One region of the Bradyrhizobium sp. SZCCHNS3002 genome, then DNA from elsewhere that is predicted to be linked to it. Evidence: predicted binding sites of a transcription regulator. Region 1 holds the regulator's gene; each other region holds the start of a gene.
What was found. The regulator PhoB, encoded in region 1, activates phosphate uptake and scavenging genes when phosphate is short. The targets are predictions, from matches to a motif close to TGTCATNNANCTGTCAT.
Positions count from the first base shown of each region.

Region 2: the regulator PhoB is predicted to act here: its motif matches at 6,752-6,768, upstream of QW845_RS03670 (RNA degradosome polyphosphate kinase).
Region 3: the regulator PhoB is predicted to act here: its motif matches at 4,694-4,710, upstream of QW845_RS04090 (DUF47 domain-containing protein).
Region 4: the regulator PhoB is predicted to act here: its motif matches at 5,470-5,486, upstream of phnF (phosphonate metabolism transcriptional regulator PhnF).

Region 1 covers NZ_JAUHHY010000005.1:348,025-355,843, reverse strand. The annotation lists gene QW845_RS13485 (trypsin-like serine protease) at 1-1,180, opposite strand, end outside; gene phoB (phosphate regulon transcriptional regulator PhoB) at 1,328-2,035, opposite strand; gene phoU (phosphate signaling complex protein PhoU) at 2,052-2,768, opposite strand; gene pstB (phosphate ABC transporter ATP-binding protein PstB) at 2,799-3,623, opposite strand; gene pstA (phosphate ABC transporter permease PstA) at 3,620-4,501, opposite strand; gene pstC (phosphate ABC transporter permease subunit PstC) at 4,505-5,503, opposite strand; gene pstS (phosphate ABC transporter substrate-binding protein PstS) at 5,601-6,611, opposite strand; gene QW845_RS13450 (LysR family transcriptional regulator) at 7,642-7,819, opposite strand, start outside.
Region 2 covers NZ_JAUHHY010000001.1:794,701-802,519, forward strand. The annotation lists gene QW845_RS03630 (hypothetical protein) at 1-523, opposite strand, end outside; gene QW845_RS03635 (LysR family transcriptional regulator) at 579-1,622, shown strand; gene QW845_RS03640 (autotransporter outer membrane beta-barrel domain-containing protein) at 1,627-2,754, opposite strand; gene QW845_RS03645 (cold-shock protein) at 3,157-3,366, shown strand; gene purN (phosphoribosylglycinamide formyltransferase) at 3,511-4,164, opposite strand; gene purM (phosphoribosylformylglycinamidine cyclo-ligase) at 4,178-5,251, opposite strand; gene QW845_RS03660 (CDP-alcohol phosphatidyltransferase family protein) at 5,409-5,963, shown strand; gene QW845_RS03665 (DnaA ATPase domain-containing protein) at 6,022-6,699, shown strand; gene QW845_RS03670 (RNA degradosome polyphosphate kinase) at 6,825-7,819, shown strand, end outside.
Region 3 covers NZ_JAUHHY010000001.1:888,430-896,248, forward strand. The annotation lists gene QW845_RS04070 (S1C family serine protease) at 1-464, shown strand, start outside; gene QW845_RS04075 (helix-turn-helix transcriptional regulator) at 461-868, shown strand; gene QW845_RS04080 (peptide chain release factor 3) at 1,028-2,647, opposite strand; gene QW845_RS04085 (anion permease) at 2,986-3,993, opposite strand; gene QW845_RS04090 (DUF47 domain-containing protein) at 4,008-4,652, opposite strand; gene QW845_RS04095 (branched-chain amino acid ABC transporter permease) at 4,796-5,764, opposite strand; gene QW845_RS04100 (branched-chain amino acid ABC transporter permease) at 5,766-6,629, opposite strand; gene QW845_RS04105 (ABC transporter substrate-binding protein) at 6,707-7,819, opposite strand, start outside.
Region 4 covers NZ_JAUHHY010000010.1:164,105-171,923, reverse strand. The annotation lists gene QW845_RS22030 (ABC transporter substrate-binding protein) at 106-1,113, shown strand; gene QW845_RS22025 (ABC transporter permease) at 1,166-1,981, shown strand; gene QW845_RS22020 (ABC transporter permease) at 1,986-2,771, shown strand; gene QW845_RS22015 (ABC transporter ATP-binding protein) at 2,777-3,829, shown strand; gene QW845_RS22010 (phosphodiesterase) at 3,837-4,676, shown strand; gene phnF (phosphonate metabolism transcriptional regulator PhnF) at 4,707-5,432, opposite strand; gene phnG (phosphonate C-P lyase system protein PhnG) at 5,551-6,006, shown strand; gene phnH (phosphonate C-P lyase system protein PhnH) at 6,006-6,617, shown strand; gene QW845_RS21990 (carbon-phosphorus lyase complex subunit PhnI) at 6,621-7,724, shown strand; gene QW845_RS21985 (alpha-D-ribose 1-methylphosphonate 5-phosphate C-P-lyase PhnJ) at 7,721-7,819, shown strand, end outside.

The DNA.
Region 1 (7,819 bases):
CCTCGGCCAGGATCGGCGAGCCCGAATAGCCGAAATTGGCGAGGCAATGCACCGTCAGCAGCCGGGCATCGCTGGTCATGCCGGCGCTGCAATTGCGCTGGCCGGTCGGCGAATAGCGCCGCTCCTGGCCGTAGCCGATCTCGGAAATGGCGCCAGCCTTGGTCGCAGCCTGCAATTCCTCGCGCGTCAGCGCCTTGACCGCGACCGGCTTCGACGGCAGCGCATCCTTCAGCACGATCAGCGCCCAATCGGCGGGCGAGCGGTCGAGCGACCATCTGTCGTGCCGGGTCGGGACGAAGTCCGGCGCCACGATCAGCTTGTCGGCGACCGACGATGCCGCCGGCGTGCCCCTGTTCATGCCGGCCAGGAAGCGGACATTGCCGGGGCTGACCTGCGCGACGCCGTTGAACACGCAATGCGCGGCGGTGAGCACGACGCGCGGCGCGACCAGAGTGCCGGTGCACCAGCCGCCGGTCGAGTATTGCGCGACGGTGACGACGCCGATCGACGACGCCGGCCACGAGGTGGGATCGACGACCTCGCCGATGTGGCGGTCGAGCCCGAGCAGTTGCTCCGGACGCGGAGCGGCGACGCCCGCCTCCGCCGATTCCGGCTTCGGCCGCCAGGCCGCAATGGCGCTCTGGGCCTGGACGCGCTGCGGCTCGGTCAGCTTGACCCTCTGCACGTCGCGGCCGGCCGATCGCACGCCGCTGCGACCCGCCATCACCAGCCAGGCGTAGCCCTGCACGACGTCCTGCTTCACGCCGCGACCGTCGAGCAGCATCAGGCCCAGCATGTATTGCGACTGGGCGAAGCCCTGCGCTGCCGCGCGGCTGAACCAGCGGCCGGCTTCGCCATAATTGCTCGCGACACCTTCGCCGTTGACATAGGCGATGCCGAGATAATGCTGGGCGACGGCGAGGCCCTGATCGGCGGCCTTGCGATACCACGCCAGCGCCTCGGCGGGGTTGCGCGGTTGGCCCCAGCCGAAGGCCTCCATGAAGCCGACGTCGAACTGCGCCCGCGCATCGCCCTTGGCGGCCAGCGGCAGCAGGCGGCGCATCGCCGCGGCGTGCTGTCCGTTTCCCGCCGCGGCGACCGCGTCTTCGAGCTCGGCGGCCGCGGCGCCCGCCGCGCTGCCGAGCAGCACGGCTAGAGATATGATGATGGTCTTGATCAAGGGCGTCCGCTGGGACCGAAACATCGTGACGGGCCACGAAGCAGACACGATCAAGACGGCGGCGGCGTGGCGGAAAGCGGACCACGATCTCCTCAATCGGGCTCCCTCGCGCCTCACACCTGCTTCGTCCTCACGCCCGATCGCCCCTTACACCTGCTCGCTCTTGGCGAAGCGATCATCGAGCGCATAGCCGGCGCCGCGCACGGTGCGGATCGGGTCCTGCTCGCGGCCCGGATTGAGCAGCTTGCGCAGGCGGCCGATATGGACGTCGACCGTGCGCTCGTCGATATAGATGTCGCGGCCCCAGACGCTGTCGAGCAGCTGCTCACGGCTGAACACGCGGCCGGGATGCTCCAGGAAAAACTCGAGCAGGCGGTATTCGGTCGGGCCGAGATCGATCGGCCGTCCCGAGCGCGCCACGCGGCGCTTCTCGCGGTCGAGCTCGATGTCGCCATAGGACAGCACGGTCGCCAGCCGCTCCGGGCTCGCCCGCCGCAGCAGGCCCTTCACGCGCGCCAGCAGCTCGGGCACCGAGAACGGCTTGACGATGTAGTCGTCGGCGCCGGTCGCGAGGCCGCGCACGCGCTCGCTCTCCTCGCCGCGCGCGGTGAGCATGATGATCGGCAATTGCCGGGTCTCGGACCGCGCCCGCAGGCGGCGGCACAGCTCGATGCCGGACAGGCCCGGCAGCATCCAGTCGAGCACGACGAGATCGGGAACGCGCTCCTTCAGCCGTGTGTCGGCCTCGTCTCCGCGCGCCACCGTCTCGACCTCGTAGCCTTCGGCCTCGAGGTTGTAGCGCAGGAGCGTCGTCAGCGCCTCCTCGTCCTCCACCACCAGAATTCGGGCGCCCATGTCAGAACCGTCTCTCTCAGTTGCCGGGGATCGTCGATGCGAAGCTCGTCATGTCGCCCTTCGGGCGCTTGTCCATGATCTGCTGGCCTTCGATCATATAGAAGACGGTCTCCGCGATGTTGGTCGCGTGATCGCCGATGCGCTCGATGTTCTTGGCGCAGAACATCAGATGGATGCAGAACGAGATGTTGCGCGGATCCTCCATCATGTAGGTCAGGAGTTCGCGGAACAGCGAGGTGCAGATGGCGTCGACCTCCTCGTCGCCCTTCCACACCGTCATCGCCGCCGGCAGGTCGTGCGCGGCATAGGCGTCCAGCACCGTCTTGACCTGCGACTGCACCAGGTCGGTCATGTGCTCGAGCCCGCGGATCAGCTTGAGCGGATGGAAGTCGCTCTCCAGCGCCGCGACGCGCTTGCCGATGTTCTTGGCGAGATCGCCGATGCGCTCCAGATCGGTGGCGACCCGCATCGCACCGACGATCTCGCGCAGGTCGACCGCCATCGGCTGTCGCCGGGCGATGGTAAGAACGGCGCGCTCCTCGATGATGCGCTGCAGCTTGTCGACCTCGGCGTCGGTGGCGACCACCTTCTGGCCGAGTGCGATGTCGCGCCGCACCAGCGCATCGACGGAATCGACGATCAGACGCTCGGCGAGGCCGCCCATTTCCGACACCAGCCGGGTGAGATCCTGCAGATCGCTGTCGAACGCCTTGGCGGTATGTTCACTGGCCATGATGATCTCCTGAAGTCAATGTCGTCGGCGTCAGCCGAACCGGCCGGTGATGTAATCCTGGGTCCGCCGATCGCTCGGCGAGGTGAAGATCTTGCTGGTGTCGTCGAACTCGATCAGCTCGCCGAGATACATGAAGGCGGTCTTGTCGGAGACGCGCGCCGCCTGCTGCATGTTATGCGTCACGATGGCGATCGTATAGTTTTCGGCGAGCTCCTGGATCAGCTCCTCGACCTTGGCGGTCGAGATCGGATCGAGCGCCGAGCACGGCTCGTCGAACAGGATCACCTCCGGCCGGACCGCCACGGTGCGCGCAATGCACAGCCGCTGCTGCTGGCCGCCTGACAGCGACAGGCCCGAAGCGTTGAGCTTGTCCTTGACCTCGTTCCACAACGCGCCGCCGCGCAGTGCCTTCTCGACCCGGTCGTCCATCTCCGACTTGGAGATCTTCTCATACAGCCGGATGCCGAAGGCGATGTTCTCGTAGATCGTCATCGGGAACGGCGTCGGCTTCTGGAACACCATGCCGACCCGGGCCCGCAGCAGGTTGAGGTCGAGCTTGGGATCGAGGATGTTGGTGTTGTCCAGCATGAGCTGGCCCACGGCGCGCTGGCCCGGGTAGAGATCGTACATCCGGTTGAAGATGCGCAGCAGGGTCGACTTGCCGCAGCCGGACGGGCCGATGAACGCGGTGACGCGGTTGGTCCCCAGCGACAGGTTGATGTTCTTCAGCGCGTGGTGATCGCCGTAATAGAAGTTCAGGTTGCGCGCGGTCACCTTGGCGGGGGCTTCCGGCAAAACCTTGCCGTTCAGCGCGGCGGGATTGGGCTGGCTGACGGATACGGACAGGTCGGTCATTTTGCGTTCCTCTCGGCGCCGAGAATGCGTGCACTGACATTCAGGGCGAGCACGGCCAGAGTGATCAGAAGGGCTCCGCTCCAGGCCAGCTGCTTCCAATAGGCATAGGGGCTCTGGACGAAGTTGTTGATGGTGACGGGCAGGTTGGCCATCGTCTTGGAGAGGTTGAGGCTCCAGAACTGGTTCGACAGCGCGGTGAACAGCAAGGGCGCGGTCTCGCCGGCGACGCGGGCGGTGGCCAGCAGCACGCCGGTGATCAGGCCCGAGCGCGCCGCGCGATAGGCGATGCGCCGGATCACCAGCGATCGCGGCAGGCCGAGCGCCGAGGCCGCCTCACGCAGCGGGTTGGGCACCAGCAGCAGCATGTCCTCGGTGGTGCGCAGCACCACGGGGATGACAATGACCGCCAGCGCCAGCGAGCCTGCGAGCGCCGAGAAGCCGCCCATCGGCACCACGACAGCACCATAGATGAACAGGCCGATGATGATCGAGGGCGCCGACAGCAAGATGTCGTTGATGAAGCGGATCACCGAGGTCAGGCGGTCGTTGCGGCCGTACTCGGCCAGATAGGTGCCGGCGAACAGGCCGAGCGGCGCGCCGATGCCGACGCCGATGACCGTCATGATCAGAGAGCCGACGATGGCATTGCGCAGGCCGCCTTCGCTCGAGCCCGGCGGCGGGGTGTCGGCGGAAAACACTTGCAGGCTGAGGCCGGCGAGGCCGTTATAGAACAGCGTGAACAGGATCAGCGCCAGCCAGGTGACGCCGAACAGCGCGGCGGCGACGCAGAGGCCGCGGATCACGATGTCCCTGCGGCGTCGGCGCGCATAGATCGGATTGACCGGCGTATCGGCGGTGAGCGAATCTGCGCTGGACATGGCTTATTTTCCCGCCTTGGCTTGGAGCCGCATGAGCATCAGGCGCGCGCTCGCCAGCACGAAGAAGGTGAGCACGAAGAGCAGCAGGCCGAGCAGGATCAGGCTCGACTGGTGCAGGCCGTCGCTCTCCTGGAACTCAGAGGCAATGGCGGCCGAGATCGTGGTGCCCGGCGCGAAGATCGAGGACGAGATCCGGAACGAGTTGCCGATGATGAAGGTCACCGCCATCGTTTCGCCGAGCGCACGACCCAGCGCCAGCATGACGCCGCCGATGACGCCGACACGGGTGTAGGGAATGACGACGCTGCGCACGACCTCCCAGGTGGTGCAGCCGACCCCGTAGGCCGCTTCCTTCAGCACCGGCGGGACGGTCTTGAACACGTCGACAGAGATCGAGGTGATGAAGGGCAGCACCATGATCGCCAGGATCAGCGAGGCGTTGAACAGACTGAGATAGGACGGCGGACCGGCGAAGATGTCCTGCAGCACCGGGATGCCGGAGCAGAGATTGATCATGAACGGCTGGAACGTGTAGGCCAGGAACGGGCCCAGAACGAAGAAGCCCCACATGCCGTAGATGATCGAGGGAATGCCGGCGAGCAGTTCGATCGCAATGCCGATCGGACGGCGCAGCCATTGCGGGCACAGCTCGGTGAGGAAGATCGCAATGCCGAGACCCACCGGAATCGCGATCAGCATCGCGATGAAGGACGTGACCAGGGTGCCGTAGATCGGGCCGAGCGCCCCGAGCACCGGCGGATCGGCCGACGGCGCCCAGCGCCGCGTCCACAGGAATTCGAAGCCGTAGGCCTTCATCGCCGGCCAGGCGCCGATGATGAGAGAGATGATGATGCCGCCGAGGATCAACAGGACCGAGATCGCGGCGAGCCGGGTGATCCAGTAAAAGGTGACGTCGCCAAGCTTGAAGGCACTGAGCGCGCGCGCCCGGTCGTAGGGCCCGGCAGCAGCCGCGATGTCGCCGACTTCGGTCTGAACCGCCATCTCTGCCAATTCGGCCCCCTGTTCCTTGGACAAGCCTCAACCCCGGTAGCACCCCTCCCCCGGCGGCCGGGAGAGGGGAATTTTCGATACGTCCAGCTCAGCTCTTGATGTCGGCAGACCAGGTCTTCTCGATCAGCTTCACGACGCTGTCAGGCATCGGGATGTAGTCGAGCTCCTCGGCCATCTTGCCACCCTTCTCGAACGACCACTTGAAGAACTTGATCGCCTCGGCGGACGCGGCCTTGTCGGTCGGCTCCTTGTGCATCAGGATGAAGGTCGCGGCCGTCATCGGCCAGGACTTGTCGCCGGGCTGGTTGGCGAGGATCACGTAGTAGCCGGGGGCCTTGGTCCAATCGGCATTCGCGGCGGCGGCCTGGAAGGCCTCGACGGTCGGCTGCACGGTCTTGCCGGCCTTGTTCACCATGGCCGTGTAGGTCAGCTTGTTCTGCTTGGCATAGGCGTACTCGACATAGCCGATCGAGTTCTTGGTCTGGCCGATGTTGCCGGACACGCCCTCATTGCCCTTGGCACCGACGCCGACCGGCCACTCGACCGCGGTGTTGAAACCGATCTTGCTCTTCCAGTCGGCGCTCGCCTCGGAGAGATAATAGGTGAAGTTGAAGGTCGTACCCGAACCGTCGGAGCGGCGGACGACAGCGATCGCGTCCGACGGCAGCTTGACGCTGGGGTTGAGCTTCTTGATCGCGGCGTCATCCCACTTGGTGATCTTGCCGAGATAGATGTTGGCGAGCGTCTCGCCGTCCAGCACCATCTCGCCCGGCTTCACGCCCTCGAGGTTGACGACCGGCACGATGCCGCCCATCACCATCGGCCACTGCACCAGGCCGTCCTTCTCGAGCTGCTCGGCCTTGAGCGGAGCGTCGGTGGCGCCAAAGGTCACGGTCTTGGCCTGGATCTGCTTGATGCCGCCGCCGGAGCCGATCGACTGGTAGTTCAGACCGTTGCCGGTCTCCTTCTTGTAGGCGTCGGCCCACTTGGAATAGATCGGGAACGGGAACGTCGCGCCCGCACCGGTGATGTCGGCGGCGAACGCCGACGTCGATGCGGCGACCAAGCCGGCAGCGACGATAGCTTTGACGAAATTCATAGCTGGTCTCCATGCTCGGGAAGCGAAGCGCCATCTGCGCCCGATTGCGCTTCCCCGGCCGCTTTACGGGGCCTCAGTGTGGCTTTTATAAAGGTTCGATGACAGTCGGATGACAGTCACAAGCCGTTGATAATTCTTGATATTTAGAATTTGACCCGAGTTTTTACGGAGCGCGGGCGGGGTTTCATGCGGGCCTCCGCCCCTCGCCGTTTGCGAGCACTGCTCAACGAGATTGGAGGACCCGGCGATGCCGCGCGCAACCTCATCGACCCCATGCGGCCGCTGCGCCCGACGTGGAAGTTGCCACAAGGGGCCGCCAAATCATCGGTGTCGTTCCAGGCAAGGTCGGCGACGGGAAGCGGTGACGGCCGCCGACCCGGGACCCGCTCCGCAGCGGTTGTGGCTTGGCGGCCGGTCCATCATCGTGCCTCGAACTCCTCCCTGGGGTTATGGGTCCCGGATCTGCGCGCGCTTTGCGCGCTTGTCCGGGACGACAGCGGAAAGGTTGGTTGGCCGCTCCGCCGCCTCATGACACGCGTCATCGCGCCCCACGGCACACCGTGCCCGAGGTGATGCATCGATCATATCGCCCTGAAACGAGAGGGCGCGAGGAAGGCCGGACCTCGGCTGAGGCCCGTGGCCCGCCTGCTCAAAAGAATGCAGGCGGCAGGTACCACAGGTACAGCCGGACAGACCCGGCCTTCCCCGCGCGATGGCTTTACGGTGTCCTTCGTGCTCTCCCTGGGGATCGGCTTTCTTGCCCCCATCGCCCGCGCGTGCCCATAAGCAACGACCGCGAACTTGACCTCAGCGTCGAGAGGCCAGGACCACACGACTTCGCCGTCCGTGCCAACCGCGCTCGTCTGGCGCAGCCGTCACGTCCATCGCAGCCCACCTCAACGTATCGTGACGACGCGTACGTCCCTCTGCTCGAGGCGGGTTGCACGCAAGAGAACATGACTTCCGAAAAATAGCAAGCTATTTATTTTTTTCGGAACACCCCCCCCCCCCCGGCACGCGGGGCATCGGCTCAATCCGGCTTCGGCGGCTCGATCCAGATCCCAGGGTCGGAATGGGTCCGGATGTGGTCGACGAGGAAATCGGCGAACACCCTGATCTTGGCCGGCAGCCTGACGCGGTTCTGGTAGGCAATGTTCATCGTCAGGAGCGGCAGCTCCCAGTCGAGCAGGACCGGCACCAGCCGGCCG
Region 2 (7,819 bases), on a different contig from region 1:
AGCTCGGCACCGGCGTGAAGCCGAGCGCGCCGAGAAAGGCGCGCCCTTCCGGACTCGATGGTTGCGCGTAGTAATCGGCGGCGCGAAATCTCGCGCCTTGCAGCGCCTGCGCGACGTTGCCGAGACCGATCGCTCCCCGCCCTTGCGCGACGAGCGCCCAGACATAGATGGCGGCTACGTCTTCGTCCGGCCGCGCCAGAAATCTGCGCGGCGGATCATTCAAATTGAACTCATCCAGGAGCAAAGCATCGAGGCCTGAGCAGTTGAGATAGAGGAAGGCGATGCCGCCGAGCAGGTTCCTGCCGCGGTAGAGCGCGAAGATCGAGTCCGGATCGTGCCGCAAGAACTCCGCAAGCTCGTGTTCTGAGGCACGAACGCCCGGTATTTCCCGGCGTGCGAGCGCCGCGAGCTCACCGAGCCGATCGAGCGTGACCGCCCGCGCCGCGACCCGATCCGTCCGCGGCAGCGCGTCGAGCTGATGTCGCGGCGTGAATTCTGTGCTTCCGCGGTAGGGGTTCTGCATCTATGTTTCCAGCTTGGCTTTGATGACGTCATCATACTTGTCGGGGCTGGAGTGTATGCGGCAACATTTGCATCGGGGTGCTGCATCTACGCAGCGCAGGAAGTCGGACGAAACGCTTAACCCTTCGTGGGAGGATTTGAGAGCATTTCTGCTCTGTACGCGTCACCGCAGCTTCCGCAACGCGGCGGATGTGCTCGGACTGACCGGCACAACCCTGATGCGCAAGATCGACCGGCTCGAGGACGAGCTCGGATGCAAGCTCTTCATCCGTGATCAATCCGGCCTGTCGCTCAGCGACGAGGGACGATCGTTGCTGTTCGACGTCGAGCAGATGGAGCGGCTGAGCTTCAACATCTTCCGGCGTGCCTCGCTGTCGACCGACACGCAGGGGTCGGTGCGCGTCGCCGTGACCGAAGGCCCTGGCAATTTCTGGATCCTGCCGCGACTGATCGATTTCCAGAAGACCTATCGCAGGATCACCGTCGATCTGAGCTGCGCGATGCAGCAGGCCGACGTGTCGCGGCTGGAGGCCGACATCTCGATCCAGTTCGAACGGCCGACCAACCCCGACGTGATCGTTGCAAAGCTCGGCCGTCTGCACATCTACGGCTTCGTGTCGGAGGCCTATCGCGACGCGCATGGACTGCCGACTTCGCTGGCGGATCTCAAGAACCACCGCATCATCAAGCAGCACGGCGTGCAGCTCGACGAGACCGGCTATGCGCGCATCCTCGGCCTGGACTCCCTCGAAGGCATCGTCGGCATCTCAACCAATTCGAGCGTTGCCGTGCTCTACGCGGTCGAGCGCGGCGCCGGCATCGGCTTTCTGCCGACATCGGCAGTCGCGCTCGGGGCGCCGCTCGTTCCTGTCGATCTCGGCATCAACTACCACATGGATCTGTGGCTGACCTATCACAAGGAGTTTCGCAACTCCGACCGGCACAAGGTCGTCATCGACTGGTTGAAGCGCATCTTCGATCCGAAGGTCCATGCCTGCTTCCGGGACGAGTTCATCCATCCGCTGAATCTCGTGCCTCTGATGGCGCCCGCCCGGGATGTCGTCGGCTTCAACGGCTACGTCGCGCCGAAACCCGTATGACGGGCTACCATTTGAGCTCGACGCCGAGCGTGCCCTGATGCGATTGCAGCACCGAGCGAAGCTTTGCATCGTAGTTGAGATAGAGGCGTGCCGTTCGGTTCAGGGATAGCGACAGTGCCGCGCCGGCGTCGGCGCCGTAGCGGCCCTCGCCAAGGCCCTGCAGCGTGATGCTTTGCGGACCGAGGCTGACGGTCAGCGCGCCGAGATTCTGACTGAAATTGTCGACCAGCTTGCCATAGGCCGAGACGTCGAGGATCTTGCCGTCGACGATGAAGTAGCGGCCGAACTCGGCGCCGACGAGAACGCGGGCGCGCTCCAGCGAGGTGCCGCTGACCGACAGCGGGTCGAGCCCGCCCGCTTCCTGGAATGCCGCCGTCGTGGCGCGCGTGTATTCGAAGGCGAGCTTCGGAACGATCCGGCTCTCCCCGATGCTCCAGTAGTAGTCGAGCTCGCTCAGCACGCCCGTGATGTGGGCGCCGTAGACCGACGTCGCCGCACCGAGGCTGGTGTCGCGCCGCGCACTGATCCCGCCGACGCCATGGACGACCGCGATCGCCCAGGTCCAGGGTCCCTGGTCGACCGAGGCGTTGAAGCCAAACTGCGTGAGATCGAGCGTCGCCGCTTGCAGCGCCAGCGGCACATCGACCCAGGTCCGGCTCTGGTCGACGGATAGTCCGACATTCACGCCCGGCACGAGGCGCATGCCGATACCGGCGACGCCGCCCCCAGTCGTCCTCTTGTCGCCGACGAAGTCGCGTTGCGCATCGCTACGGACGGTGACGCCATACATCTCGCCCCAAGTCCGGAACCGAGGCTGTTCCGAAGCCTCCGGCGCGCCGCCGCCCCCGGGATTGCTCCGCTGCAGCCGGGTGACGCCCTGCGTGGCCTGAGTCCCGAGCCGTTCGAGGAAGCTCGAGCCGAGATCGAGCACGGCTCGGCCGGCCGAACGTTCGGAACTGATCGCGCCTGGCGCAGGGCTGGGCAGTGGGCTCGGCGTTGGTGTCGGCGTTGGTGTCGGCGTCGGGCTGGCGGCGATGCTCGGCAGGCTGGCCTGCGCGACGCACGGCGAAGACGCGGCGGCCGTGCCGAGCGCGACGATGAGCAGCATCGCGCCCGACGCACCACTACGCATTCGCCGATCCGGCCTGGCTTGAGATGCCCCGCGCATCGATGCCCCGTTTCACCGCCGCTCAAATTCGCTTCAATATTGCCGCGATGATTTGCCCGCAGTTCCCGATCGCGGTCAATGAGGATTGCCCGTGCCGCGGCTTCCCTGCAGGGATTTGTGGTTCCAGCACCACAAGCCTCGCAATTGCAGCAACAGCCGGCGACGCGACGTCGCGACGCGTTCTCATCAGTCCGCCAACCTTGATATCGGCGGAAAATCGTGTTGCAATCTCCCGTACAATCGGATTGGCCGTTCGACTGTGCGTTTCGCGACTTTGGAAATTGAGCAGATCCCGGGAAGCCCGTTTGTGGCGTGGCACGCGTGAGCGTGGCCGCGTCTTTTTTTCGTCTAGACGAGGAGACAGCGATGCCGACCTACAAGGGCAGCGTGAAGTGGTTCAACCCGACCAAGGGATATGGCTTCATCAAACCGACTGGCGGAGACAAGGACGTGTTCGTCCACATCTCGGCCGTGGAGCGTGCTGGACTGACCACGCTCAACGAGAACCAGACGATCGAATATGATCTGGTGGAGAGCCGCGGCAAGACGTCGGCAGAGAACCTGAAGCTCTCGTGAGCATCGTCCCGGCGGAGGGCGCCACAGCGCGGGTTCGTAAACCAACTCACGAGCTCCGCGTCAGGTTCGCTCGCCGCCGATGATCAGACTTCGTCAGCCTTGATGTGCCCCCGGCCCCGCCGGGGATTTTTTTGTCCGCGACAGCTAGCGGACGACCGGCCAGATCAGCGTATGATCGCCTTGCTCCACGGACGACGTCCGGCAGAGATCGCCTTCGAGTCGCACCAAGCCCTTGGCCAACAGCTTCAGCGCTTCCGGATAGATCCGATGCTCGACGCCGAGAATGCGCGTCGACAGCGTGTCCGGCGTGTCGTCGTCCCTGACCACGACCGCGCCCTGCATCACGATCGGACCTGCATCCGTCTCCGGGATGACGAAATGCACGGTGGCGCCTGACAGCTTGACGCCGGCGCGCAGCGCCTGGCCATGCGGATCGAGGCCGGGGAATGATGGCAGCAGCGACGGGTGAATGTTCAGCATCCTGCCATACCAGCGCTGCACGAACTCCGCCGTGAACAGGCGCATGAAACCGGCCAGGCAGATGATCTCGATGCCGCGTGCATCGAGCGCCTGCTGCAGTCTGGCTTCGAACCCTGCGCGGTCCTTGCCGAACGGCTTGCTCTCGATGATTTCGATCGCGACGCCGCTCTCCTGCGCTTTCTGCAGCCCGGCCGCATCGGCCCGGTTGGAGATCACGACGGCGATCTCGGCCGGAAATTCCGGCTGCGCCGCCGCGTGGATCAGCGCGGCCATGTTCGACCCACGGCCCGAGATCAGGATGGCGACGCGGCGCTTCATCGGCACACTCGTCTCACAGAGCCAGATCGAGGGCGCCGGTGTAGATCACCCGCTCGTCGCCTGTCGCAGCAACGACCTCGCCGAGCCGCGCGACGTGCTCGCCATTCGCGGTGAACACCTCGATGACGGCATCGACGGCCTCGGCCTTGACGATCGCGATCATGCCGATCCCGCAATTGAAGGTGCGCAAGAGCTCGCGCTCGGCAATGCCGCCCTGCTCCGCCAGCCATTTGAAGACCGGCAGCACCGGCAGGCCCGTCAGGTCGATCGAAACGCCGAGATGCTTCGGCAGCACGCGTGGAATGTTGTCGGTGAAGCCGCCGCCCGTGATGTGTGCGAGCCCCTTCACCGCACCGGTCTCGCGGATGGCGCGAAGGCATGATTTCACATAGAGGCGGGTCGGCGTCAGCAGCGCCGCGCCGAGAGTCAGGACCGGCGCGAACGGCGCCGGCGCATCGAAGCCGAGGCCGGACTGGGCGACGATCTTGCGCACCAGCGAATAGCCGTTGGAGTGGACGCCGGAGGATGCGAGCCCCAGCACCACGTCACCGGCCGCGATGTCGGGAGACGGCAGCAGCGTGCCACGCTCCGCCGCGCCGACCGCGAAACCGGCAAGATCGTAGTCGCCGTCCTTGTAGAGGCCCGGCATTTCCGCGGTCTCACCGCCGATCAGCGCGCAGCCGGATTCCCGGCAGCCTTCGGCGATACCGGCCACGATCGACGCCGTCGCCTCCGGGTCGAGCTTGCCGCACGCAAAGTAGTCAAGGAAGAACAGCGGCTCGGCGCCCTGCACGACGAGATCGTTGACCGACATGGCGACCAGGTCGATGCCGATGCCGCCATGCAGCCCGGTCTCGATCGCGATCTTCACCTTGGTGCCGACGCCGTCGGTCGCCGCGACCAGCACCGGATCCTTGAATCCAGCGGCCTTGAGGTCGAACAGGCCGCCAAAGCCGCCGATCTCGGCATCCGCACCGGCGCGGGCGGTTGCGCGCACCATGGGCTTGATCAGATCGACCAGACGGTTTCCGGCATCGATATCGACGCCCGAATCTGCATAAGTGAGCCCGTTCTTGCGCTCGGTCATGGTAAAAACCCCTAATCTGGCCGCTGGTTACGTCGGAATCCGGCCGCGCGCAATGGCTCGCAAGGGGCTCGTCCCCACACTATCTAGGAACCGTACCGGTTCGCCCTGTTTCGGAATCGGGTTGTCTTTTGATCGAGTCGTCGTCGGGACCCGCTGCGTGACCATTCCCCACAGTATCCCCAATCTGATCACGCTGGGTCGAATCCTGCTGGTTCCGATCGTCGTCTGGGCCATTGCGGCCGGCCAGATGGAGATCGCGTTTCTGGTCTTCGTGGTCGCGGGGGTGAGCGACGCCGTGGACGGCTTCTTGGCCAAGCGCTTCAACCTGCGGTCCGAGCTGGGAGCGCTGCTCGATCCTCTCGCCGACAAGGCGCTGCTGGTCTCGATCTTCGTCACGCTTGGCATCTGGGGCGCGATCCCGCGCTGGATCGTCATCCTGGTGGTCTCGCGCGACATCATGATCGTCTCGGCGGTGATCGTGTCCTGGCTGTTCGACAGGCCGGTCGCGATGAAGCCATTGATGGTCTCCAAGCTGAACACGGTCGCCCAGGTGGGATTCGCGGCGCTTGTGCTGGCCTCGCTCAGCTTCGGCTTCGAGCCCAGGCCCTACGATGTGGTGCTGATGGTGCTGGTCACCGTCTTTACCCTCGTGTCGGTCGGGCTGTATCTCGTCGACTGGGTGCGCCACATGAGCACCATCGAGGTCCGGTGATCCTCCGCGGAGGGCCCGTCCTGACCTCACGCACCACACGATACGGAGCAATTCGATCTTGGCCGGCCATATCCCCCCTCGTCAGCTGGCCTTCGCGCTGCCGCATGCGGAGAGCCTGACGCGGGACAATTTCTTCGAAGGTCCAGGCAACGCGGCCGGGCTCGCTCTGGTCGACGCCTGGCCGGAATGGCCGGCGCGGACCATGTTCCTGGTCGGCCCCGACGGCTCCGGCAAGAGCCACCTCGCCGCGATCTGGGCCGAGCAGGCAGGCGCCCGATCGCTGTCCGCGCATGCCCTTGAGGCAGGCGTGGTCCCCGGGGCGCTCGCCACCGGCGCGCTGGTGCTGGAGGATCTGACCGCAACCGGTCTCGACGAGCGGGCGCTGTTTCACCTGCTGAACCTGGCCCGCCAGGACGAGGCCTTCGTGCTGATCACGGCACGCGAGGCCCCGGCGGCCCTGCCGATCGCCCTGGCCGATCTGAGGTCGCGGCTGCGTGCCGTCCCAGTGGTCACGCTGCTGCCGCCCGACGACCAGCTGTTCCGGGCCCTGATCGTCAAGCTGGCCGCCGACCGGCAAATGGCGATCGACGAAACCGTGGTCAGCTATCTCGCCAGCCACATCGAGCGGTCCTATGCGGCGGCACGCCAGACCATCGCGCTGCTGGACAACGAGTCGCTGCGGCTCGGACGCCCCGTCACCCGGGCGCTGGCGGCGGAGCTGCTCCGCCCGGCGTGACCGGCGGCCATCTTGACGGCGGTTGATGACGGAACCTCAATGGTGCCGGCAACGTCATCCCCTGGTCACCCAGATTGGGCTACGGTCGACCATTCGCGACTGGACGGATATGGATCGAATTCCCTATGGATACCGAGCAAGTTACTGAAATTTCAGAGAAAGCACCGGTCTCGGCGCCGTCCATCGAGATTGCCTCGAGCCCCGAGCGATTCATCAATCGGGAGCTGTCCTGGCTTCACTTCAACCGCCGCGTTCTGGAGGAATCGGTCAATCCGCGCCATCCCGCCCTGGAGCGGGTGCGCTTCCTGTCGATTTCCGCCAACAACCTTGATGAATTCTTCATGGTGCGCGTCGCCGGCATCCGCGCCCAAGTCCGCGAGGGCATCGCCGAGCGCAGCCCCGACGGGCTGACGCCGACCGAGCAGCTGAAGCTGATCAACGAGACAGTGTCGCAGCTCGCCATCGACCAGCAGGCGATCTGGCGCGACCTGCGCAAGTTTCTCGGCGAGCTCGGCATCGTGCTGGTCGACGGTCAGGACGTCACCAGGAGCGAGCGCGCCTGGATCGAGGACCATTTCCTCGCCAACATCTTCCCGCTGCTGACGCCACTCGCGATCGATCCGGCGCATCCGTTCCCGTTCATCCCGAGCCTCGGCTTCACGGTGGCGCTGCAGCTGATCCGCTCCGCGGACGGGCGTCCGATGAACGCCCTCATTCGCATGCCCGGCAAGATCGACCGCTTCATCCGCTTCCCCGGCTCCAAGGATGGCGTGATCCGCCTGATCACCCTGGAGCAGGCGACCGGACTGTTCATCGGCCGGCTGTTTCCGGGCTACACCGTGAAGGGCCAGGGCGCCTTCCGGATCATCCGCGACAGCGAGATCGAGATCGAGGAAGAAGCCGAAGACCTGGTGCGGCTGTTCGAGACAGCGCTGAAGCGGCGCCGCCGCGGCTCGGTGATCCGGCTCGAGATCGAGGCCAACATGCCGGAGGAGCTGCGCCGCTTCGTGCAGAATGCGCTGTCCACGACGGATGACGAGGTGTTCGTCGTCGACGGCGTGCTGGCGATGAACGAGCTGTCGCAACTGACGCGGGTCGACCGGCCCGACCTCGAATTCGC
Region 3 (7,819 bases), on a different contig from region 1:
GCGGCGGCGACATCGATGCGCGGATCGAGCTCGACACCCGGCTGCGCCACAGCTCCGAAGGCGGCCTCGTGCTCGACGCTGCAGGCCACGCGATCGGAATGGCCGTGCGCGGCCCGCGCCGGACGCTCGTGATACCCGCGGCCACGATCGAGCGGGTCGCCAGCAAGCTCGAGACGCATGGTCGCATCGCGCGCGGCTATCTCGGCGCCGGCCTGCAGCCGGTCCGGCTCGATGACGGGCTCGGTGCGATGATCATGAGCCTCGACAAGAGCGGCCCGGCCGCGGCCGCCGGCCTGCGCCAGGGTGACGTCATCACCGCTCTCAACAAGGAGCCGTTCAGGGGCATGCGCGCGATGATGCGCGAACTCGGTCCGGACAGCGTCGGCGCCGTCGTCGAGGTCGCAGCGCTGCGTGCCGGCGAGCCGGTGCAGTTCGCCCTGTCCATCGGCGAGAGGCCGGCGTGAGCGAGGAGGCGCGCGGGCCGATCAGGATCGCAATCGCGGTCGACGATGCCGAGCTCGCCGACCGGCTGGCGGCGCTGCTCGGCGATGTCACGGGCCTGACGCTGGTCGCGCCCGGCGAGAGCGCCGACGTCGCCATCGCGCCATTGCATGGCAGTGACGAGGCGCGCAGCGGCGACGACAGGATCGACGGCCAGGCGATCGGTGATTTTCAGCTCACCGCGCGCGAGCGCGACGTGCTGGCGCTGATGGCCGAGGGCCGCTCCAACAAGGAGATCGCCCGCAGCCTCGGCATCTCCGTGCATACCGCGAAATTCCACGTCGGCTCGCTGCTCGACAAGCTCGACGCCACCGGGCGAACGGATGCGGTGGCGCACGCGGCAAGGCGCGGCATCATCGAGCTGTGAGCAGCCCCGAGTTTTGCAGGGAACTCTCTCCCCACGTCATTCCGGGGCGCCCGCAGGGCGAGCCCGGAATCCATCGGGCGACAGAACCAGAGGCAAGATGGATTCCGGGTTCATCGCTGCGCGATGCCCCGGAATGACGGCTGACAACGGAGCCAGCCCTCACGCCTTCTTCTTCACGTCCTTGACGTTGGAGAACACGATGCCCTCCGCGCGCTCCTTGGTGTAGCCGAGATAGAACTCGTTCTTGGCCAGGAACACGGGGTCGCCATCGACGTCGTCGGCGACGCCGGAATTGTTGGCGGCGATGAACGCCTCGAGCTTCTTCTTGTCGTCGCAGGAGATCCAGCGCGCCAGCGAGAACTCGGAGATCTCGAACTCGACCGGCAGTGAATATTCCGCATCGAGCCGCGCCTTGAGCACGTCGAGCTGCAGCGGTCCGACCACGCCGACCAGCGCCGGCGCGCCATCGCGCGGACGGAACACCTGCACGACGCCCTCCTCCGACATCTGCTGCAAGGCTTCCTTGAGCTTCTTGGCCTTCATCGCATCGGTGAGGCGGACGCGGCGGACGATTTCCGGCGCGAAGCTCGGCACGCCGACGAAGGTCAGGTCTTCGCCCTCGGTCAGCGTGTCGCCGATGCGCAAGCTACCGTGGTTGGGAATGCCGACGACGTCGCCGGCGAAGGCCTCGTCCGCGACCGAGCGGTCCTGCGCGAAAAAGAATTGCGGGCTCGACAGCGGCATGGTCTTGCCGGTGCGCACCAGCTTGGCCTTCATGCCGCGGTTGAGCTTGCCCGAGCACAGCCGCGCGAACGCAATGCGGTCGCGATGGTTCGGGTCCATGTTCGCCTGGATCTTGAAGACGAAGGCGCTCATGCGCGGCTCGGCGGCGTCGACCTTGCGCAGGTTGGACTCCTGCGCGCGCGGCGACGGCGCGTAGCGGCCGAGACCTTCCAGGAGATCGCCGACGCCGAAATTGCGCAGCGCGCTGCCGAAATAGACCGGCGTCAGATGGCCCTCGCGGAACGCCTCCAGGTCGAACGGCTTGCAGGCTTCCTTGACCAGCTCAAGCTCGTCGGTGATCTGGCCCATGTCGAGATTGGCGTTGAGCTTGCCGAGCTCGGAGATCGCGATCTGCTGCGCCGCGCCGGTCTTGGCGCCACCGCCTTCGAGCAGGCGCACGCCGCCGTCTCTGACGTCATAGGTGCCGATGAAGTCGCGGCCGCGGCCGACCGGCCAGGTCATCGGTGTGGTGTCGAGCGCCAGCGTCTTCTCGATCTCGTCCAGCAGGTCGAAGGTGTCGCGGCTCTCGCGGTCCATCTTGTTGATGAAGGTGATGATCGGGATGTCGCGCAGGCGGCAGACCTCGAACAGCTTGCGCGTGCGCGCCTCGATGCCCTTGGCGGCGTCGATCACCATGACGGCGGAGTCGACTGCGGTCAGCGTGCGATACGTGTCCTCGCTGAAGTCCTCATGGCCCGGCGTGTCCAGCAGGTTGAAGACGAGGCCCTCGAACTCGAAGGTCATCACCGACGTGACGACCGAGATGCCACGCTCGCGCTCGATCTTCATCCAGTCCGAGCGGGTGTTGCGGCGCTCGCCCTTGGCCTTGACCTGGCCGGCGAGGTTGATGGCGCCGCCGAACAGCAAGAGCTTCTCGGTCAGCGTGGTCTTGCCGGCGTCCGGATGCGAGATGATGGCGAAGGTGCGCCGGCGCGCGACCTCATCGGAGAGCGCGGAGCGGGACGGCTGTTCAGTGGTGACGGCGGAATCGGACATGAGGCGGCGGACGTCGTTTTGAGGCCAGAGAGAGCGCTATGTGATGAAAAGGCGCGGGATCACGGCCGCCGCGCGCCCTCCATATAGGCGTTTTGCACCGCAACTCCAACCGGGGAGTTAACCGGCCTGACCGTGGCCCGCCCGGACCCCGCATCCCGCCCACGGCCGTCCTTCAAGACGCGCGCCAAGCGGCGCGCTCCTCAGGACGAGGTCTGAATCTGTAGCGGAGTCCGTTTTGCGGACCAGATCCAGCCCCAAACCCTCATGGTGAGGAGCGCCGCGCTTGCGGCGCGTCTCGAACCATGAGGCCCCAACGTTTCAGGACGGTCCCGCCGTCTTTAGTGCCTGAGCACCGACACCAGCCAGAAGCTCAGTGCCGCTACGATGGCCGAGGCCGGAATCGTGAAGATCCAGGCATAGACGATCGATCCGGCGACGTTCCAGCGCACCGCCGAGGCGCGGCGGGCGGCGCCGACGCCGACGATGGCACCGGTGATGGTGTGGGTGGTCGAGACGGGCACGCCGAGGAACGTCGCCAGGAACAGCGTGATGGCGCCGCCGGTCTCGGCGCAGAAGCCCTGCATCGGATTCAGCTTGGTGATGCGCAGGCCCATGGTCCGGACGATGCGCCAGCCGCCCATCAGCGTGCCCAGCGCCATCGCGGCCTGGCACGACAGCACCACCCAGAACGGCACCGTGAACTGCTCGCCGAGATGGCCCTGCGAGTACAACAGCACCGCGATGATGCCCATCGTCTTCTGCGCGTCGTTGCCGCCGTGGCCGAGCGAATACAGCGAGGCCGAAGCGAATTGCAGGATGCGGAAGGCCCGGTCCACGGCAAACGGCGTCGAGCGCACCGAGGCCCAGGACACGATCGCAACCAGGATCATCGCCAGCACCAGCCCGACCAGCGGCGACAGCACGATCGCGAGCACGGTCTTGGACAGGCCGCTCCACACGGTGGCCGAGATGCCGGCCTTGGCGACCCCTGCCCCGACCAGGCCGCCGATCAGCGCGTGCGAGCTCGACGACGGAATGCCGGCCGCCCAGGTGACCAGGTTCCAGACGATCGCGCCGACCAGGGCCGCGAAGATCACGTGGGCGTCGACGATCGCGGGATCGATGATCCCGGTGCCGATGGTCTGCGCGACATGCAGTCCGAACACGCTGAACGCCACGAAATTGAAGAACGCGGCCCAGAACACCGCATATTGCGGCCGGAGCACGCGGGTCGAGACGATGGTCGCGATCGAGTTGGCGGCGTCGTGCAGGCCGTTCAGGAAATCGAAGGCGAGTGCGACGGCGATGAGGCCAACCAGGATCGGAAGGCCGAGTTGAGCGTCCACGGCGCGGCCCTACCCTAGACCTGTTCGATCATGATCGAATTGATCTCGTTGGCGACGTCGTCGAAGCGGTCGGCGACCTTCTCCAGATGGTCGTAGATCTCGGCGCCGACGATGAAGTCCATCGTGTTGGCGTTGCGGTGCTTGAGGAATAGCTCCTTCAGCCCGATGTCGTGGAGGTCGTCGACCCGGCCCTCGAGCTTGGTCATCTCCTCGGTGATCGCGGTGATCATCGGCACGTTCTGGCCGATCGCCTGCAGCAGCGGCAGCGCCTTCCCGATCAGATTGGCGCAATCGACCAGCAAGGTGCCCATCTCGCGCATGGTCGGCTCGAACTCCTTGACCTCGAACAGCACCACGGCCTTGGCGGTCTGCTGCATCTGGTCGATGGCGTCGTCCATCGAGGTGATCAGGTTCTTGATGTCGCCGCGGTCGAACGGGGTGATGAAGGTGCGGCGGACCGCGGTCAGCACCTCCCGCGTGATGTTGTCGGCCTCGTTCTCGAGCTGGCTGACGCGCTGGCAGTGCCTGAGGATGTCGTCACCGCCCTTAAGCATGTCCTGCAGCGCATGCGCGCCTTGGATCACCACCTTGTTGTGGCGGGCGAACAAATCGAAAAACCGCTCCTCCCGCGGGAGAACGGCGCGAAACCAGTGCAGCATGGGACGAGATCCATCCATTCCGAAACGGGCCAGGGCCGGCCCGTCACAGAACTGTCATACTCCGGATCGCGCACCAGCAGAAGCGGTGGCCGGTTCATCCACCGCTTTCTGCCCTTTCGACAATCTCTTTACAGATCAATAGCTTAGAGGGATCGCTTGAACAGATGGGCGATTTCTCCGACCACGCCGCGGCGGAAGGTGAGCACGCAGGCGACGAAGATGCCGCCCTGGATCACCGTCACCCACTGGCCGAAGCCGGACAGATATTGCTGCATGCCGACGATCACGAAGGCGCCGACGACGGGGCCGAACACGGTGCCGAGCCCGCCGACCAGGGTCATGAGCACGATCTGGCCGGACATCCCGACCTCGACGTCGGTCAGCGAGGCATTCTGGGCGACGAACACCTTCAGCGCACCGGCGAGGCCAGCCAGCGTCCCCGACAGGATGAAGGCGAGCAGCTTGTACTGGTCGGTCTTATAGCCCAGCGAGATCGCCCGCTGCTCGTTCTCGCGGATCGACTTCAGCACCTCGCCGAACGGCGAGTTGATGGTGCGGAAGATCAGCAGGAAGCCGGCGAGGAAACCGGCCAGCACGACGTAATACAGCACCGTCGGCTTGGACAGGTCGAGGATGCCGAACATCCGCCCCTGCGGAATGCCCTGGATACCGTCCTCGCCATGGGTGAACGGCGCCTGCAGATAGATGAAGTACAAGAGCTGCGACAGCGCCAGGGTGATCATCGCGAAATAGATGCCCTGCCGGCGGATCGAGATGTAGCCGGTGATCACCGACAGGACGAACGATCCGGCAACGCCCGTGAGGATGCCGAGCTCGGGCGGCAGCCCCCACACTTTCAACGCGTGGGCGCTGCAATAGCCGGCCGTTCCCAGGAACATCGCGTGGCCGAACGACAACAGGCCGCCATAGCCGATCAGGAGGTTGAAGGCGCAGGCGAGCAGCGCGAAGCACAGCGCCTGCATGACGAAGAACGGGTACAGCCCGGTCCACGGCACGATCGCCAGCAGCGCTGCCATGATGACGAACACGATCATCTCGTCGCGCATCGCGCGCGGGGTGATCGGCAGGGTCGCGTCGGTGATGGATGTCATGTCAGGCCGCCCGTCCGGTCAGACCCGTCGGCTTCACCAGCAGCACCAGGACCATCAGAACGAAGACCACGGTGTTGGAAGCCTCGGGGTAGAAATACTTTGTCAGTCCCTCGATCACGCCGAGCAGGAAGCCGGTGATGATCGAGCCCATGATCGAACCCATGCCGCCGATCACAACCACCGCGAACACCACGATGATGATGTGCTCGCCCATCAGCGGCCGCACCTGGTTGATCGGCGCCGACAGCACGCCGGCCAGCGCCGCAAGCCCGACGCCAAGGCCGTAGGTCAGCGTGATCATGCGCGGGACGTTGATGCCGAAGGCCCGCACCAAGGTCGGGTTCTCGGTGGCTGCGCGCAGGTAGGCGCCGAGCCGGGTGCGCTCGATCAGGAACCAGGTCGCCAGGCAGACGACCAGGGAGAAGATGACGACCCAGCCGCGATAGACCGGCAGATACATGAAGCCGAGGTTCATGCCGCCACGGAGCTGATCCGGGATCGCGTAAGGCAGGCCGGACGAGCCGAAGAAGTTCTGGAACACGCCCTGGATGATCAGCGCCAGTCCGAACGTCAGCAGCAGTCCGTAGAGATGGTCGAGCCCGGCAATCCATTGCAGCATGGTGCGCTCGAGGATCATGCCGAAGGCGCCGACGATGATCGGCGCCAGCAGCAGCGCCCACCAATAATTGATGCCGCCGAGGTTGAGCAGAAAATAGGCGCAGAACGCGCCCATCATATAGAGCGCGCCATGGGCGAAGTTGATGATGTTGAGCATGCCGAAGATGACGGCAAGCCCGAGACTGAGCAGCGCGTAGAACGAGCCGTTGATCAGTCCGACCAGGAGCTGTGCGTAGAGGGCCTGCATCGTCTTGTTTCTGTTTTCTCTCGGCGTTTCCTAAAGACAGCGGTTCCGGCGGGATCAGCCGCCGGGACGGCAGCGGTTCACTTCTTCAACAAGGCGCACGCGCTCTTGTCGAGCGGTGTGAAGGCCTGGTCGCCCGGTACCGAGCCGACCAGCTTGTAGAGATCCCACGGGCCCTTGGACTCCGAGGGCTTCTTGACCTCGAACAGATACGCAGTGTGGATGGTGCGGCCGTTCGGCTGGATCTCGCCCTTGCCGAACAGCGCATCGTCGGTCGGGATCGATTTCATCTTGTCGACGATCTTGACGCCGTCATGCGGGTTCTCGCCGAGCGCCTCCAACGCCTTGAAGTAATGCATCAAGCCGGCATAGACGCCCGCCTGCACCATGGTCGGCGGCGCGCCGTTCTTCATCCGTTTGGCAAAGCGGTCCGAGAACGCGCGGGTCTGGTCGTTCATGTCCCAGTAGAAGGTCTCGGTGAAGTTGAGGCCCTGCGCGATGTCGAGCCCGATCGACTTGACGTCGGTCAGGAACAACAGCAGCGCCGCGAGCTTCTGGCCGCCCTTCGTGATGCCGAACTCGGCCGCCTGCTTGATCGAATTGGTGGTGTCACCGCCGGCATTGGCGAGGCCGATGACCTTGGCGTTCGACGACTGCGCCTGCAGCAGGAAGGAAGAGAAGTCGGAGGTGTTGAGCGGGTGCTTGACGCTGCCGATCACCTTGCCGCCATTGGCGGTCACGACCGCCGTGGTGTCGCGCTCCAGCGCCGCGCCGAAGGCGTAGTCGGCGGTCAGGAAATACCAGGTCGAGCCGCCCGCCTTGACCAGCGCCTGGCCGGTGGTGTGCGCGAGCATGTAGGTGTCGTAGGTCCAGTGCACCGTATTGGGCGAGCACTGCGCGTTGGTGAGATCCGAGGTCGCAGCGCCCGAATTGATGTAGACGCCGTTCTTTTCCTTGACGACGTTGTTCACCGCCAGCGCCACGCCCGAGTTCGGCACGTCGACGATGACGTCGACCTTGTCGACGTCGAACCACTGCCGCGCGATCGAGGTGCCGATATCCGGCTTGTTCTGGTGATCGCCGGAGATGACGTCGATCTTCCAGCCCTTCGCGGTGAGACCGGAATCCTCGATCGCCATCTGCGCCGCGAGCGTCGAGCCGGGACCGCCCAGATCGGCATAAAGACCCGACTG
Region 4 (7,819 bases), on a different contig from region 1:
GCGTCCGCTGTGTGTGCTGCACCCGGTGTCGCAAATCCTTCATGTGCCGCCTTTAGGGGAAGCTCCGGAACTGGCCGTGATGCCAGGAATACGGAGTCTATCTTCATGAAGCTCACCCGCCTCGTTCTCGCGCTGCTCGCGCTGTGCGTCGCCGCATCGTGGCAGCCGGCCAAGGCTGCGGACGTCATCTGCTACAACTGTCCGCCGGAATGGGCCGACTGGGCCTCGATGCTCAAGGCGATCAAGACCGATCTCGGCTACGACATTCCGCACGACAACAAGAACTCCGGCCAGGCGCTGGCGCAGATCCTTGCCGAGAAGAGCAACCCAGTCGGCGACATCGGCTATTTCGGAGTCACCTTCGGAATGAAGGCGAAGACGCAGGACGCGCTCGAGGCCTACAAGCCGGCGAACTGGGATCAGGTCCCCGCCGGCTTGAAGGATGCGGATGGCTACTGGACCACGATCCACTCCGGTACGCTCGGCCTGTTCGTGAACAAGGATGCGCTTGGCGGCAAGCCGGTCCCGGCCTGCTGGAAGGATCTGCTCAAGCCGGACTACAAGGGCATGGTCGGCTATCTCGACCCGAGCTCGGCTGCCGTCGGCTATGTCGGCGCCGTCGCCGTCAATCTCGCGCTCGGCGGTTCGCAAGCGAATTTCGAACCTGCCGTCACGTTCTTCAAGGACCTGCGCAAGAACGATCCGATCGTGCCAAAGCAGACGTCCTACGCGCGTGTCGTCTCGGGCGAGATCCCGATCCTGTTCGACTACGATTTCAACGCCTACCGCGCGAAATATACCGAGAAGGGCAATTTCGAGTTCGTGATTCCCTGCGAAGGCTCGGTGGTCTTCCCCTACGTCGTCGGCCTGGTGAAGAACGCACCCGACAAGGACAAGGCGAAGAAGGTGATCGACTATCTGCTCTCCGACAAGGGCCAGGCGATCTGGACCAATGCCTATCTGCGCCCGGCGCGCCCGATCGAGCTGCCGGACGCGGTGAAGAACAAGTTCCTGCCGGACAGCGACTACGCCCGCGCCAAGAGCGTGAACTGGGGCGATATGGAAGCCGCGCAAAAGGGCTTCGTCGATCGCTATCTGTCCGAAGTCCGCTGAAGGAGCACCGCGCCTCCGCCGGAGAGGATCCGGCGGAGGCGCACTTGATCACATGTCGCACAGTTCATTCGTCCGGCTCTGCCTGCTGCCATTGGCAGCCGTCACCGCGGCCTTCTTCCTGCTTCCGATGGCGAGGCTGCTCGTCACCGGCGCCGAGGGACCGCACGGTCTGGCCGAATATCTCGCGATCATCCTCGAGCCGCGCTACCGCACGACACTTCTCAACACGCTGGCGCTGGCGGCGGCCACCACGATCGCGACCCTGGTCATCGCGACGATCGCCGGCCTGTTCCTGCAGCGTCACCGGTTTCCCGGCCGCGCGCTCCTGGTCGCGATCCTGACGTTTCCGCTCGCGTTCCCGGGCGTCGTGGTCGGCTTCATGATCATCCTTTTGGCTGGCCGCCAGGGGCTGATCGGCGAGATCTCGTCCCGGCTCACCGGCGACAAGCTCGTATTCGCCTATTCGATCTACGGGCTGTTCCTCGGCTATCTCTATTTCTCGATTCCGCGGGTGATCCTCACGATCATGGCTGCCGCGCAGAAATTGGATCCGGGCCTGGAGGAGGCCGCGCGCTCGCTCGGCGCCGGCCCCTGGGCCGTGCTGCGCGACGTGATCCTGCCGGCCTTGACGCCGGCGCTGATCGCGTCCGGCGCGATCGCGTTCGCGACGGCGATGGGCGCGTTCGGAACGGCATTCACCTTGGCCACGAACATCGACGTGTTGCCGATGCTGATCTACACGGAGTTCACGCTGGCCGGAAACCTTGCCACCTCGGCGGCGCTCTCGGTCGGGCTTGGCCTGATGACCTGGCTGATGCTGGCACTGGCGCGCTCCTTCGCCGGCAGCTCCGTGGCAGCGGCAGGGTAGGCACGTGCGCGACAGAGCCATCTTCATCCTTCAACTGCTGTTCACATTGCTGGTCGCTGCCTTCCTGGCCGTGCCGGCCGGCCTTTCGATCGTGGCGGGTGTGACCGTCAACTACTTTCGCGGCATTCAGTCCGGCGTGACCTTGCAGTGGGTGGCCCAGGTCTGGGAGCTCTACGCGGGCACGATCATGGCGTCGATCCTGATCGCGCTGGGCACGCTGGCGGTCACGCTCGTGGTCGGTGTTCCCGCGGCCTACGCGCTGTACGTTCGCGGCGGACGGCTGGCGCGGCTGGTCGAGGAGATCATCACCTTGCCGCTCGCGATTCCCGGGCTCGCCATCGCGCTGGCGCTGTTGCTCACCTATGGCGGGGCCGGAAGCTTCCGTCGCTCGTGGCTGTTCATCCTCGTCGGCCATGTGATCTTCACGATGCCGTTCATGGTGCGGTCCGTCATGGCGGTGTTCTCGACGATCGACGTGACATCGCTCGACGAGGGCGCCGCATCGGTCGGCGCGGCGCCCTGGCGACGCTTCATCGACGTCATCGTTCCCAATGCCGCGCCCGGCATCCTGGCGGGCAGCCTGATGGTGGTGACGCTATCTCTCGGAGAGTTCAACCTGACCTGGATGTTGCACACGCCGCTGACCAAGACATTGCCGGTCGGCCTCGCCGACAGCTATGCGTCGATGCGTCTCGAGGTCGCGTCCGCCTACACGCTGATCTTCTTCGTCATGATCATCCCGCTGCTGGTGGCCATGCAATGGGTCGACGAGAGAGGAAGCCTGCGGTGAGCACGATGACCCGGCATGGAGCCGCCCTCAAGGTGGAGAATTGCGGCAAGACCTTTGCCGACGGGACGTGCGCACTCGCGCCGGCCACGCTCGACATCGCACAGAGCGAGACGCTGGTGCTGCTGGGGCCGTCCGGTTGCGGCAAGACCACGCTGCTGCGGATCGTGGCCGGGCTCGAAACGCCCGATGCGGGGGGGCGCGTGCTGTTCGACGGCAAGGATCTGACGCGACAGCCGATCGAGAAGCGCAATGTCGGCATGGTGTTCCAGTCCTACGCGCTGTTCCCCAACATGACGGTTGCGGACAATATCGGCTACGGGCTCAAGATCCGCCGCGTGGCCAAGCCGGAGCGCGCCGCGCGCGTCGCCGAGCTGGTCGCGCTGACCAATCTGGGCGGTCTTGAAGACCGGCGCATCGATCAGCTCTCGGGCGGTCAGCGTCAGCGCGTCGCGCTGGCGCGCGCAGTCGCCATCCGCCCGAGCGTGCTGCTGCTCGACGAGCCGCTCACCGCACTCGATGCCGCCTTGCGGGAGCGCCTGCGCGGCGAGCTCAACGGCCTGTTGCGCACGCTCGGCATCACGGCGATCTACGTCACGCATGATCAGGCTGAAGCCATGGAGCTCGGCGACCGCATCGTCGTGATGCGCAAGGGCGCGATCGCCCAGATCGGGACGCCGCAAGAGGTCTATTTTGCGCCGGCCGATCGTTTCGTCGCGGAGTTCGTCGGCGCGGCCAACATCATCGAGGCGCCGCTCGACGGCGGCCAGCTCGTTCTGCCGGGAGGCCGGCAGCCGATCGCCGATCCCGGTCCGCGCAGCCAAGCGGTGGCGATGGTTCGGCCGGAAACGATCGCGATCGTCGACCCCGCGGCATCGAGCCTGAGCGGCGTCGTCGACAGCGTCCGCTTTGCCGGCGACCGGCAGCGGATCATCGTCCGCGATGCCGCCTCGATCGCACTGACCGTGGACGCGCCGAATACGATCAGGGTCGCTGCGGGCGAGCGGATCGGCCTGCGGATTGCGCCCGAGTCCATTCGTCTGCTGCCGGAGAAGGGTTGATCAGCCGATGACCAAGAGCCCCGTCACCATTGCCCAGATCTCCGACCTGCACATCAAGGCGCCCGGCCGGCTCGCCTACCGCCGCGTCGATACGGCGCGTGCGCTGGCCCGTTGCATCATGGAGCTCAACCGGTTCGCGCCGAAGCTCGATCTGGTGGTGATCTCGGGCGATCTCGCCGATACGCCGTCGCCGGCCGAGTACGATCATCTGAAAGATCTTCTTGCCGGCCTCGAGATTCCATTCGCCGCCGTACCAGGCAATCACGATTCCCGCGAACTGATGCGCGCGGCGTTTCCCGGCGCTGCTCATGAGCAGTCGGCGCCACTGAACCAGCATGTGGAACTGGCCGGTCTCGATCTGCTTCTGCTCGATTCCAGCGTGCCCGGCCATCCGCATGGCGAATTGGACGAGGCGAGTCTACAATGGCTCGATGCCAGGCTGTCCACCTCCAGCGAAAGGCCGGCCCTGCTGTTCCTGCACCACCCGCCATTCACCACCGGCATCTGGCACATGGACCGGCAGAACCTGCGCAATGCCGACGATCTCGCGGCGATCCTCGCGCGCCATCCGCGGGTGCAACTGATCGGATGCGGTCACGTTCATCGCGCGACGCTGACCCGGTTTGCAGGCATTCCCTGCACGATCTGTCCAGCGCCGAACCATGCCGTCGCGCTCGATCTGGCCGAGCTGCGCCCGCCATCCTTCCGGGTCGAGCCGCCGGCCTTTCACCTTCATGCCTGGTTTCCAGGACCGGGATTCGGAACGGTCGTCACCCATCAGGTGCCGATCGGCGATTTCGACGGGCCGCATCCGTTCTTCAATCAGGACGGCTCGCTCATCGACTGAGCGCGCACGGGGGAGTAGCGGACGTCTGGTCTAGCTCTCCACCTCGAACGTCACGCGCTCCGCGGCGAAACGCGAGCGCTTGCTGACGAGCGGCGTCCCGTCGGCATCGACATCGGTGCTGTCGACCACCAGCACCGGACGGCCCAGCGCGAGGTCGAGCCGCGCGGCGTCGCTCGCGTCGGCGATTGCCGCCGTGATCCTGGTCGCGCCGCGGCGATAGTCGCGAATGCCGTAATAGGCGAGCAAGGCCGTCATCGAGCGCACCGACGCGAAGATGTGGCCGGCCTCGGGGAAACGCTCGGCCGACAGCCAGGATGTGCTCACGCAGATCGGCGTCTTGTCGGCGAGACGCAGCGCCTCGATCCGCACCAATGGTGCGCCCGTCTTCAATCGCAGCTCGCGCGCGAGCTCGCGCGTCGCGGGCTCTTCGGACGCTGCGATCAGCTGTCCACGCGGCTCGCGCCCGCCGGCCCCCACGATCTCGGAGAACCTGGTGCGCGATCTCAGAGGATATGACAGACGAGGCGCTTCGACATAGGTGCCGCTGCCGCGCTCGGCGCGCACGAGGCCGCGCTCCGCCAAGGTCGCGAGCGCGCGACGCACCGTATGACGGTTGACGCGATAGGTTTCGGCGATTTCGGTCTCGCCGGGCAGGCGCGTTCCGGCCGCGAAGCGGCCGTCGGCGATGTCGCGCTCGATGCCGTCGGCCACCCGCCGCCACAGCGCCACGCCCGAGTCGGCGCCTTGCATGCTCATCCACGGCTCTCCGCTGTCCGGCCTGAAATCACGCCCATGTCATCAAACAGTCATGGCGCTTCGCTACGAAGTTGTCTATTAACATAGACAACTTCGAGACGGCAAGATCGGGATGACGATGGACGGCGAGACCACGATGCAGGACCGGCGCAGGGCGGCGATGCGGGTATTGGCGCATGCCTCGCATGCGGACATCCGCGCCAGGCTGAATGACCTCGCGGTGCCTGAGTATCGCGATCTTCGTCCGGCGGAGAATGGCCTGGTGATGCTGCGGGGACGGATCGGCGGCGACGGTGCGCCGTTCAATGTCGGCGAGGCGACGGTGTCGCGCGCCGCGGTGCGGCTCGAGAGCGGCGAGGTCGGGTTCGGCTATGTGCTGGGACGCGACGCCGGCAAGGCGCGCCTGATCGCGCTGTGTGACGCGATGATCCAGTCATCAAGCCATGTGCGATCGATCGAGACGCAGGTGGTCGCACCGCTGCAGGCGCAGATGCGTGCATCGCGGGCCCACCGCGCGGAGCAGGCTGCGGCCACGCGTGTCGATTTCTATACGATGGTGCGAGGAGAAGGCTGATGGGTGCCGCCGCTTCCGATCTGCAGCCCGGCTTCGCCGACAATGTGCTGTCCGCGCAATCCACCTTCCGTATCGTCATGGAGGCCATGGCGCGTCCGGGAAGTCTGCGACAGGTCGAGGGCAATGTCGGCCGGCCGTCGTCGTTGATGCCAGGTGCCGCCGCGATCGCGTTAACCCTGTTCGATCACGATACGCCGATCTGGCTTGATGCGCCGCTCGCCGGCACGTCCGAGGTCGGCGCCTGGCTCAAGTTTCACACGGGGGCGCCGATCGTCGCCGACGCGGCGCTCGCCTGCTTTGCAGTCGCGGCGGACCCGGAAACGCTTCCCGATCTGACTTCATTCGCGCTCGGCAGTGCCGAATATCCCGATCGCTCGACGACGCTGGTCCTGCAGGTGCCGAGCTTGTCCAGAGGTCCGGCGTTCGAGCTGCGTGGTCCGGGCATCGACGGGACGACATCGTTCCGTGCGACGGTCGCGCCGACTGACCTGTTCGAGCGGCTGTCGATCAATGAGAGGCTGTTTCCGCGTGGTGTCGACGTCGTGCTGGTCGATGGCTCGTCCATCGTCGCCATCCCGCGAACGACCCGGCTCGTTTCCGCAGGAGAGTGAGGCATGTATGTCGCCGTCAAGGGTGGCGAGCGCGCCATCGAGAACGCGCACCGGCTGCTGGCGCATGAGCGCCGGGGTGATCGCGATGTGCCGGAGCTGTCGCTGGCGCAGGTCTCCGAGCAGTTGGGGCTCGCCGTCGATCGCGTGATGAGCGAAGGCTCGCTGTACGATCGCGAGCTCGCGGCGCTGGCGATCAAGCAGGCGCGCGGTGATCTGATCGAGGCGATCTTTCTGGTGCGCGCCTTCCGCGCAACGCTGCCGCGCTTCGGCGCGAGCGAGCCGGTCGATACCGGCGCAATGCGGGTGCAGCGGCGTGTCTCGTCGACCTTCAAGGACATTCCCGGCGGCCAGGTGCTCGGGCCGACCTTCGACTATACGCATCGGCTGCTCGATCCGCAGTTGGCGGCCGGCGTCGAGCCGGAGCTGCCGGCCCGTGCCGAGGCGCCGAATGCGCCGACGCCGCGCGTCACCGACATTCTCGGACAGGACGGGCTGATCGAGCCGTCGCCGCAAGCCGAGGTTGGCGCGCCGGTCGGCGATCTCACCCGCGATCCCCTGAGCTTTCCCGCCGATCGCGATCTGCGGCTGCAGAATCTGGCGCGTGGCGACGAGGGCTTTCTGCTCGCGCTCGGCTACTCGACCCAGCGCGGCTATGGCCGCAACCATCCCTTTGCCGGCGAAATCCGCTTCGGGGACGTCGAGGTCGAGTTCGTGGCCGAGGAGGTCGGCTTCGCGGTGCCGCTCGGATCGGTCGAGCTGACCGAATGCCAGATGGTGAACCAGTTCAAGGGGTCGGCGACCGAGCCGCCGTGCTTCACCCGCGGTTATGGCCTCGCCTTCGGGCAGAGCGAGCGCAAGACGATGTCGATGGCCCTGGTCGACCGTGCCCTGCGCGCGCGCGAGCTCGGCGAAGACATGGTTGCACCGGCGCAGGACGAGGAGTTCGTGATGTCGCACTCCGACAATGTGCAGGCGACCGGGTTCGTCGAGCATCTGAAGCTGCCGCATTATGTCGACTTCCAGTCCGAGCTCGGCCTGCTGCGCAAGCTGCGCCAGGAGTTCGCCGAGGCCAATGCCGCTCCCGAATTGAAGGAAGCTGCGGAATGAACGCACCGGCCTACAACTTCGCCTATCTCGACGAGCAGACCAAGCGGATGATCCGCCGCGCCATCCTGAAGGCGATCGCGATTCCCGGCTATCAG